Regions from separate parts of the Amycolatopsis sp. NPDC045836 genome, predicted to be linked through region 2. Evidence: predicted binding sites of a transcription regulator. Region 2 holds the regulator's gene; the other holds the start of a gene.

What was found. Region 2 encodes HspR, which represses chaperone genes until heat shock. Its sites were predicted from a motif close to ANNTTGAGTNNNNNNNACTCAANNT; they were not measured.
Region 1: the regulator HspR is predicted to act here: its motif matches at 2,864-2,888, upstream of lon (endopeptidase La).

Annotation. Positions count from the first base shown of each region.
Region 1 covers NZ_JBWKKF010000006.1:234,904-239,616, reverse strand. Annotated here, with positions in the region: partial or broken gene AC07EG_RS13225 (DedA family protein) at 1-282, shown strand, start outside; gene lon (endopeptidase La) at 456-2,849, opposite strand; gene AC07EG_RS13215 (SAM-dependent methyltransferase) at 2,956-3,804, opposite strand; gene AC07EG_RS13210 (GNAT family N-acetyltransferase) at 3,845-4,713, opposite strand, start outside.
Region 2 covers NZ_JBWKKF010000009.1:10,102-14,814, reverse strand. Annotated here, with positions in the region: gene grpE (nucleotide exchange factor GrpE) at 1-706, shown strand, start outside; gene dnaJ (molecular chaperone DnaJ) at 734-1,906, shown strand; gene AC07EG_RS18710 (heat shock protein transcriptional repressor HspR) at 1,908-2,348, shown strand; gene AC07EG_RS18705 (globin domain-containing protein) at 2,478-3,653, opposite strand; gene AC07EG_RS18700 (MarR family winged helix-turn-helix transcriptional regulator) at 4,048-4,512, shown strand; gene clpB (ATP-dependent chaperone ClpB) at 4,630-4,713, shown strand, end outside.

The sequences.
Region 1 (4,713 bases), on a different contig from region 2:
CCAAGCACGGCACCAAGGCGGTCTTCTTCGGCCGGATGGTCCCGCTGTTCCGCAGCATGATCTCGCTGCCAGCCGGGATCGAGAAGATGCCGTTGTGGAAGTTCCTGTCGCTGACCACGCTCGGCAGCCTGCTCTGGAACACCATCTTCGTGGTGGCCGGCTACCTCCTCGGGGCCAACTGGCACGTCATGGAGGAGTACGCGGGCATCTTCCAGAAGGTGGTCATCGGCCTGGTGGTGCTGGCCGTGGTGGTCTTCGTGGTGAAGCGGCTGAAGAACCGGGGCAAGGACGACGACGAGGAGGAGACCGGCGAGCCGGACGAGGAGGACAGTCCCACCCGCATGCTCTCGGTCCCCGAGATGACCGGTGGCCGCGGCCGCTTCGTCGGCGACCTCCGCTCGGACGAGGAACGCAGGTGAGGTGCGGGGGCCGGTCCGCCCCCGCACCTCGTCGGCTCAAGCCGCCTGCGTGACCGGCGCCGCCGCCGGGGCCAGCGCCAGCTCCAGCACCTCCCGCACCGAAGCCACCGGGTGCACGTCCAGCTCGGCCAGCACCTCGGCGGGCACGTCGTCCAGGTCCGGCTCGTTGCGCTGCGGGATGACCACCGTCTTCATCCCGGCCCGGTGCGCGGCGAGCAGCTTCTGCTTCACCCCGCCGATCGGCAGCACCCGACCGGTCAGCGACACCTCACCGGTCATCGCCACGTCGGCCCGCACCACCCGGCCGGAGAGCAGGGAGGCCAGCGCGGTGGTCATGGTGACCCCGGCCGACGGCCCGTCCTTCGGCACCGCGCCGGCGGGCACGTGGATGTGGATACCGCGTTCGGCCAGGTCACCGACCGGCAGCTCCAGCTCGGCCCCGCGGGAACGCAGGTAGGACAGCGCGATCTGGGCCGACTCCTTCATCACCTCGCCCAGCTGCCCGGTCAGGGACAGCCCGGTGCCGCCGGTCTCCTTGTCCGACAGCGACGCCTCCACGTAGAGCACGTCACCGCCGGCCCCGGTCACCGCCAGCCCGGTCGCCACGCCGGGGATCGAGGTCCGCTGGGTGGAGGCGGGCAGGGACGACTCCGGCAGGTGCCGCGGCCGCCCGAGGTAGGTCTCCAGGTCGGCGGCGTCCACCGTGACCGGCAGCTCGACCTCGTCCAGCGCCACCTTCGTGGTGATCTTGCGCAGCACCTTCGCGATGGTCCGGTTGGCCGCGCGCACGCCTGCCTCCCGGGTGTACTCCGCCGCGATCCGGCTGAGCGCCGCGTCGGTCAGCGTCACGTCGCCCGCGGCCAGCCCGGCCCGCTCCAGCTCCCGCGGCAGCAGGTGGTCGCGGCCGATGGTGACCTTCTCGTGCTCGGTGTAGCCGTCGAGGGTGACCAGCTCCATCCGGTCCAGCAGCGGGCCGGGAATGGTCTCCAGCGCGTTGGCCGTGGCCAGGAACACCACGTCCGACAGGTCCAGCTCGACCTCGAGGTAGTGGTCGCGGAAGGTGTGGTTCTGCTCGGGGTCGAGCACCTCCAGCAGCGCCGCGGTCGGGTCGCCGCGGTAGTCGGCGCCCACCTTGTCGATCTCGTCGAGCAGCACCACCGGGTTCATCGAACCGGCTTCCTTGATCGCCCGCACCACGCGGCCGGGCAGCGCGCCGACGTAGGTGCGCCGGTGCCCGCGGATCTCGGCCTCGTCGCGGATGCCGCCGAGCGCCACCCGGACGAACTTGCGGCCCATCGCCTTCGCGATCGACTCACCCAGCGAGGTCTTGCCGACCCCGGGAGGACCGGCGAGCGCCAGCACGGCACCCGACCGCCGCCCACCCACGACCGCACCCGCGTCGACCCGGCGCTTGCGCACGGCCAGGTACTCGATGATGCGTTCCTTCACGTCGTCCAGGCCCGCGTGGTCGGTGTCCAGGATCTGCCGGGCGCCCGCGATGTCGTAGGCGTCCTCGGTGGTGGTGTTCCACGGCATCTCCAGCACCGTGTCCAGCCAGGTGCGGATCCAGCCGCCCTCCGGCGACTGGTCGGAGGTGCGCTCCAGCTTGTCCACCTCGGCCAGCGCGGCCTTGCGCACGTGCTCGGGCAGCTCGGCCGACTCCACGCGGGAGCGGTAGTCGTCGTCCTCGCCGCTGCCGTCCAGCTCACCGAGTTCCTTGCGGATCGCTTCGAGCTGGCGGCGCAGCAGGAACTCCTTCTGCTGCTTCTCCATGCCCTCGGCCACGTCCTTGCGGATCGTGTCGGTCACCTCCAGCTCGGCCAGGTGCTCGCGGGTCCACTCCAGCGCCTTCTCCAGGCGGGCGGCGACGTCCAGCGTGCGCAGCAGCTCGAGCTTCTGCTCGGTGCCCAGGTAGGGCGCGTTGCCCGCGAGGTCCGCCAGCGCCGACGGGTCCTCCAGCTCCTGCACCGCGTCCAGCATCTGCCAGACCCCGCGCTGCTGGAGCACGGACAGCACCACGGCCTTGTACTCACCGGCGAGCTGCCGGGTCTGCTCGTCGACGGGCAGTTCGGCGGCGGTTTCGGCGTGCACCCACCGGGCGGCACCGGGGCCGTCGCCGGTGGTGCCCACGTGGGCCCGCCGGACCCCGCGCAGCACCACGACGGCCTTGCCGCCGGGCACGCGCCCGATGCGCTCGACGGTGGCGACCGTGCCCATCTCGGCGTACTCGCCGTCCACGCGCGGCACGATCAGCACCTCCGCCTTGGGGGTGGTCCGGATGCCGGGCACGGTCGGGCCCTGGGGCTTGGCCTGCGCGGACTCCACCGCGGCACGCGTTTCGGCTTCGGTCAGGTCGAACGGCACGACCATGCCGGGCAGCACCACGTCGGAGTCGAGGGGGAGTACGGGCAGGAGCCGGGTGTCGGTCATCGAATGCTCCTTCGTTGTTGAGTCTGCTCTGCTCAACTTTCCGGAGCCCGGGTTTGTTTCCGCTGGTTGTTCGCCCGTAGCGAGCGCCGTCCGGGAATAAAACCGGTTACGGCTTCTCGGCGACGAAGCACCAGGCGAACGGCCGTGCCTTCGCCTCGCGGGCGGTCAGCTCGCGGTCGGGGCGCCAGTCCGGCAGGTGCGTGACACCCGGTTCCAGCAGCGTCCAGCCGCCGATCCAGCGCTCGATCTCCTCGCGGTCGCGCAGCCAGACCGGGTTCTGCGTGTTCCGGTACTGCGCGGCGAAGTTCCGCACGCCCTCGGCTTCCTCGCCGGTGGTGCCGCCGACCGACATCTGCGACAGCGCCAGCCAGCTGCCCGGCGCCAGCTTGTCGCGGTAGGTGCGCACCAGCCCGTCCGGGTCGTCGTCGGGGCCGACGAAGTGCAGCACGGCCATCATCAGCAGGCAGACCGGCTGGTCGAAGTCGATCAGCCGCCGCGTGGTCGGGTGGTCGAAGATCGCCTTCGGGTGCCGCAGGTCCTCCTGCACGTGCCCGGCCCAGCCGGTGGCGCCCTGCCGTTCCAGGATGAGCGTGGCGTGCGCGGTGGCCACCGCCTCGTAGTCCACGTAGACCACCGTCGCCCGCTCCCGCTCACCCAGTTCCCCGCGGACCACCTCGTGCACGTTGCCCGCGGTCGGCACCCCGGAACCGAGGTCGAGGAACTGCCGGATGCCCGCGTCCAGCGCGGCCCGCACCGCGCGGTTCATGAACTCGCGGTTGTGCTTCGCGCCCGGCTTCACGTGCGGCCACTGCTCTTCGATCCGCCTGCCGAACTCCCGGTCCACCGCCCAGTTCTGCGTGCCGCCGAGGTAGAAGTCGTAGACCCGGGCCGACGACGGCTTCTCGGTGTCCACCCCGGCCGGGGCTTCGGGCGCGGAATCGGGACGATGGGTCAACGCGGGCTCCGGGGGGTGCGGCGAACTGTGTTCAACAGTTCTAGCGCACCGCCGGTCGCCGGTACCAGTAGGTCCACAGCGGCCGGTAACCCTGGGCGTACCAGAACGGCGTCGACCGCGGGTTCGCCAGCGCGTGGTGCAGCAGCGCCAGGTCCACGCCCTCGGTGTCGAACACCTGGTGCGCGTGCTCGGCCAGCGCCGTGCCGACCCCGGTGCCGCGGGCCTGCTCGGCCACGTTCAGCGAAGTCAGGTAGCCGATCTTCGGGCCACCGGTCTGGTCGACGTAGATCTTCGACCAGTCCGAGGCCGGCGGCAGCTGCACCCTGGCCACGCCGAGCGCCTTGCCGTACACCTCGGCGATCCACAACGGCGGTTCGTCCCGCGCGAGCACCTCCTCCACTTCGGCGGTCAGCGCGCGCTCGGTGCTCTGGCGCACCGTCGCCACCCCGAACTGGGCGTCGTAGTGCTGGAGTTCCAGCAGCAGTTCGACGACGTTCGCGACGTCGCCGCGGGTGGCCGTGCGCACGGCCACGCCCGGCGTCCGCCGCGGCCCGCGACCGTGCCGTTCCGCCGGGCGCAGGGCCACCACGCGCACCGGCGCGAAGCCGTGCCGCAGCAGTTCACCGGCGCCGGTCGAGTCGCGGCTGGGGCGGATCACCACCGCCGCGGTCTCCCAGTCCCCGGGCGTGGTGCCGGAGTCGGCCAGGCGGGCCAGCCACTTCTCCAGCAGCAGGCCGAGCGCGGTACCCGGGTCGGGACCGGCCAGCCGCAGGTCCAGCCGGTGCTCGACCAGCGCGCGCCACTGCGCCCCCGGGGCGTCGGCGGCGATCTTCTCGCAGGACAACAAGCCGAGCCCGGCGGAGTCGCGGGCTTCGGCGGTCAGCACGTCGTCGGTGTTCTCCGGCAGGT
Region 2 (4,713 bases):
CGGGACCGGCGCGGAGCCAGAGGAGCCGCGAGTCGTGGTGCGCGATCGCCGCAAGATCGACCCGGTGACCGGTGAGCTGCGGGAGCAGCCGGTGCTCGAGGAGGAGGAAGCGCCCGTGGCTGGCAAGCACGCCGGTCCCTCGCTCGGGGAGTCACTGGTCGACGAAGCCGTGGCGCCGGTGTCCGACCTGGAGAAGCAGCTGGAGGAACGCACCGCGGACCTCCAGCGGCTCCAGGCCGAGTACACCAACTACCGGCGCCGGGTGGACCGCGACCGCGAGCAGGTGGTCAGCGGGGCGAAGGCCGCGGTGGTCGGCGACCTGCTGCCGCTGCTCGACGACCTCGAGCGGGCCGAGCAGCACGGCGACCTCACCGGCGCGTTCAAGGCGGTGGCCGACAAGCTGGTGGCCAGCCTGCAGCGGGCCGGGCTCGAGCCGTTCGGCGCGGAGGGCGAGCCCTTCGACCCGAGCGTGCACGAGGCGGTGCAGCACAACACTTCGTCCGAGGTGGACGGTCCGACGGTGACCCTGGTGATGCGCCGGGGCTACCGCTTCGGCGAGCGGGTGCTGCGGGCGGCGCTGGTCGGGGTCACCGACCACGAACCAGCCGCGGCCCCGGCACCGGCCGCGGAGCCGGTCGCCGAAGTGGCGCCGGAGCTGGACGCCACGCAGTCCGGTGAGCTGCCCCTTGATGAGAACAGTCGCTAGCGACGACCCGGAGGGAGGAGACGCCCGATGAGTGCTCGGGAGTGGATCGGCAAGGATTTCTACCGTGAGTTGGGCGTCTCCTCCGACGCCTCCGCGGACGAGATCAAGAAGGCGTACCGCAAGCTGGCGAAGGAGAACCACCCCGACGCCAACGCGGGCAACGCCGAGGCCGAGAAGAAGTTCAAGGCGGTGTCCGAGGCCTACGGCGTGCTCTCGGACGGCACCAAGCGCAAGGAGTACGACGAGGCCAGGCGCCTGTTCGGGGCGGGCGGCCCCGGGGGTTTCGGGTTTCCCGGAGGCGGCGGAGCCGGTGGCACCGACTTCGGCGACATCTTCGGAAACGCCGCCGGGCAAGGCGGGGGTTTCGGTGGCCTCGGTGACATCCTCGGCGGCCTGTTCGGCCGTCGCGGGGCCGCCGGTGCCACGGCGAACCGCGCGCAACGCGGCGCCGACGTGGAGACCGACGTCCGGATCGACTTCGTCGAGGCGGTCAAGGGCGCGACCCTGCCGCTGCGCCTGTCCAGCCCGGCGACCTGCGGCACCTGCGGTGGCAACGGCGCCAAGCCCGGCACCACCCCGCGGACCTGCGGCAACTGCGGTGGGTCGGGGCTGGTCAGCCGGAGCCAGGGGGCGTTCGCCTTCTCGGAGCCGTGCCGGGAGTGCCGTGGCCGCGGCACCATCATCGACAACCCGTGCGGTGAGTGCGGTGGCGAGGGCATCAGCACCCGCACCCGCACGCTGACCGTGCGGATCCCCGCCGGGGTGGACGACGACCAGCGCATCCGGCTGGCCGGGCAGGGCGAGCCGGGCCGGGGCGGCGCGCAGCCGGGCGACCTCTACGTCCGGGTGCACGTGGCACCGCACGCGGTGTTCGGCCGATCGGGCAATGATCTGACCATCACCGTGCCGGTGAACTTCACCGAACTGGCGCTGGGTGGGACCATCACGGTGCCGACCCTCGACGGCAAGGTCTCGGTCAAGGTGCCGGCGGGCACCGCGAGCGGGCGGGTGCTGCGGGTGCGCGGCAAGGGCATCACCAAACGAGACGGCACCCAGGGCGATCTGCTGGTCACCCTGCAGGTGGCGGTGCCTGCCCGGCTGGACGACCAGGCGCGGGCGGCACTGGAGAGTTACGCGGAGGTCTCCGCGCAGCACGACCCGCGCCCGGAGATCACCGCGCTGATCAGGGAACGGAGCTGAGATGTTCGGTTCTTCGCCGCCGGGTGGCCTGCCACAGGACGAGGACACCCCGGTCTTCGTGATCTCCGTGGCCGCCCAGCTCTCCGGGCTGCACGCGCAGACCCTGCGGTCCTACGACCGCCAGGGCCTGGTCTCCCCCGGCCGCACGGCCGGGGGCGGCAGGCGGTACTCGCTGCGGGACATCGCCCTGCTGCGCGAGGTGCAGCGGCTCTCGCAGGAGGACGGCGTCAACCTCGCCGGGATCAAGCGCATCATCGACCTGGAGAACGAGGTCGATGCCCTGCGTTCGCGGGTCTCGGAACTGACCGAGGAACTGGCCGCCGCCTACGCCGCCGCGGAACAGGCCGCTGCCGCCGTGCACGCCTCGTACCGCAAGGACCTGGTCCCCATGCGGAACCAGACCGCCCTGGTCGTGTGGCGCCCCAGCCGCCCCCACCGCTGACCGACTCTCGGCTCCGCAAACCCCACCTTCAGGCCATCGAGTTCCCCGCGTCACCGGCCGAAGGTCACAGTGGTGATGCCGAAACCCCAGTCCAGCGGCGGCGACCCGATCCCCCGGGGTCGCCGCCGTTCAGTCGATGGTGAACGGGTCGTACTTGATCTGGTCCAGCGCCGTGCCGGCGACCAGCATGCGCGAGACCGTCGCCCGGATCATCGCGGGCGAACCCGAGACCAGCACGTCGTGCTTCGGCCACGCGCCGTACTTGGTGACCACCTCGGCCAGCGTGCCGTGCTCGAAGCCGGGCAGGCCGGGGTTGTTCTCCACCACCGGCACCACGGTCAGCCACGGGTTCACCGCGGCCAGCGAACGCAGTTCCTCCAGGTCGTACAGGTCCTCGCGGTCGCGGCCCCCGTAGAACAGCTTCACCTTCGGGTTCTCACCCCACTGCGCCAGCTCGTCGAGCATCGCGCGCAGCGGGGCCACCCCGGTGCCACCGGCGATCATCAGCACGTCCCGGCCGGACTCCCGGTCGACGGTCAGCCGCCCGAGCGGCGGGCCGAGGCGCCACCGGTCGCCTTCGGCGGTGTGGCTGACGATGGCGCGGGACACCCAGCCGCCCTCGACCGCGCGGATGTGGAACTCGATCGAACCGTCGTCACGCGGGGCGTTCGCCGGGGACAGGTACCGCCACAGCCGCGGCCGCTGCGGCACTTCGACGCTGAGGTACTGGCCGGCCTGGTACGGCACCGGGCTGTCCGGCTCCACCAGCACCAGCGCCAGGTCCCAGGTCAGCCGCCGGTGCCCGGCCACGGTCGCGGTCCACGAACCCGGGTGCCGGTCGGCCGCGGCGGCCTCCTGCATGGCCCGCGCGATGATGGTGAACGCCTCCGCCCACGCCCGCTCCACCTCGGGCGTCCAGTCCGGCCCGAGCTGCGTCTTCAGCGCGGCGAGCAACGCGGTGCCGACCGCCTCGTAGTGGTTCGGGATGACGCCGAACTTGCGGTGGTCGCGCCCCAGCTGGCGCAGGAACGGCACCAGGTCGTCCGGCCGGTCCACCATCTGCACGATGTGCACCAGCGCGCGCACCAGCCGCCCCCGCTGGACCTCCATGTTGATCGGGAAGAAGTCCCTGGTGGCCGGCGCGAGGGTGAACAGCATGCCGTAGAAGAACTGGGAGATCTCCGGTGTGTGCGGCTCGGCCTTCGCCCAGGTGTCACGGATCAACCGCACCATCGCCGCGACGGCGGGCGGTGCCTCCCTGGTGGAGGAGGTCCTGGGTACTGGGCTGACCGGTTCTGCTGTCATCGCTGGCGGGTGTCGGCTCCTGGTCCGGTTGCGGATCGTGGTCGGCGGTGGCGGCGGGGACCGGTGGTCCAGTGGTCCGCTCGCCGATTGTGGCCTGGATTATTCATTAATGCGCGCAGCTCTGGGTTCCGCCGACCGGGGCAGGCCAGCGGCCTGACCCAGGGGTGTCGACGTAGGGAATATTCCCCCTTTCGGAATAAGTCGATCGAGGTAAACGGGCCAGTGGTCTCTGTCGGAGGGTAGTCACAACGCGGGAAAAGCCGCCGGGCGTTGCTCCGTCCGGGTCAACTTGCGTCCGTCGGCCGTGTGATGGATCACTGATAAACTAGTTGCAAGATACAACTAGTAACCCCCGGATTGTTTCCCCGGCCGGGCGACGGGAAGGCTGGCCCCGATGGGTCCCTCAGATGAGGCCGCACTCGAATTGGTACGGCAACTCAAAGTGAACGCGCAGTTGCAGCAGGCGTGGACCACGCACCTGTGGCAGGCCCAGCACGGGCTGCACCCCGCCTCGGCCTGGTTGCTCGCCGAACTCGCCCAGCTCGGGGAAACGCGGCCGTCGGAGCTGGCGAAGCGGCGCATGGTGGACGTGTCCGTGGTCAGCCGCCAGGTGGCCCAGCTGACCGCCGCCGGCCTGATCGAACGCCGACCGGCCCCGGAGGACGGCCGCGCGGCGTTGATCCGCGTGTCCGAACGGGGCGAGGAGGAACTGGTGCGCTGGCGCCGCCAGTACACCGACTTCCTCACCGACGCGCTGGCCGACTGGGCCCCCGGCGAGCTGGACGCGCTCACCGAACGGCTGAAAGCCGCCAACGAGAGCCTCCGCGACACCCTCGCCAAGCGTTCCGCGGCCCGCTGACCTGGAACTTCGTCAAAGTCGGGGTTGAGCGGAACAGACTCAAGTTTCTTGACGTTGTGCATGTCGAAGACTTTTTGGGAAGGCTGGCGTCAGGCGACGCACGACATGAGGTGAGGGATGGACGCTTTCAACCCGACCACGAAGACCCAGCAGGCGATCTCGTCCGCGGCGCAGGCGGCGACGGTCGCCGGCAACCCGGAC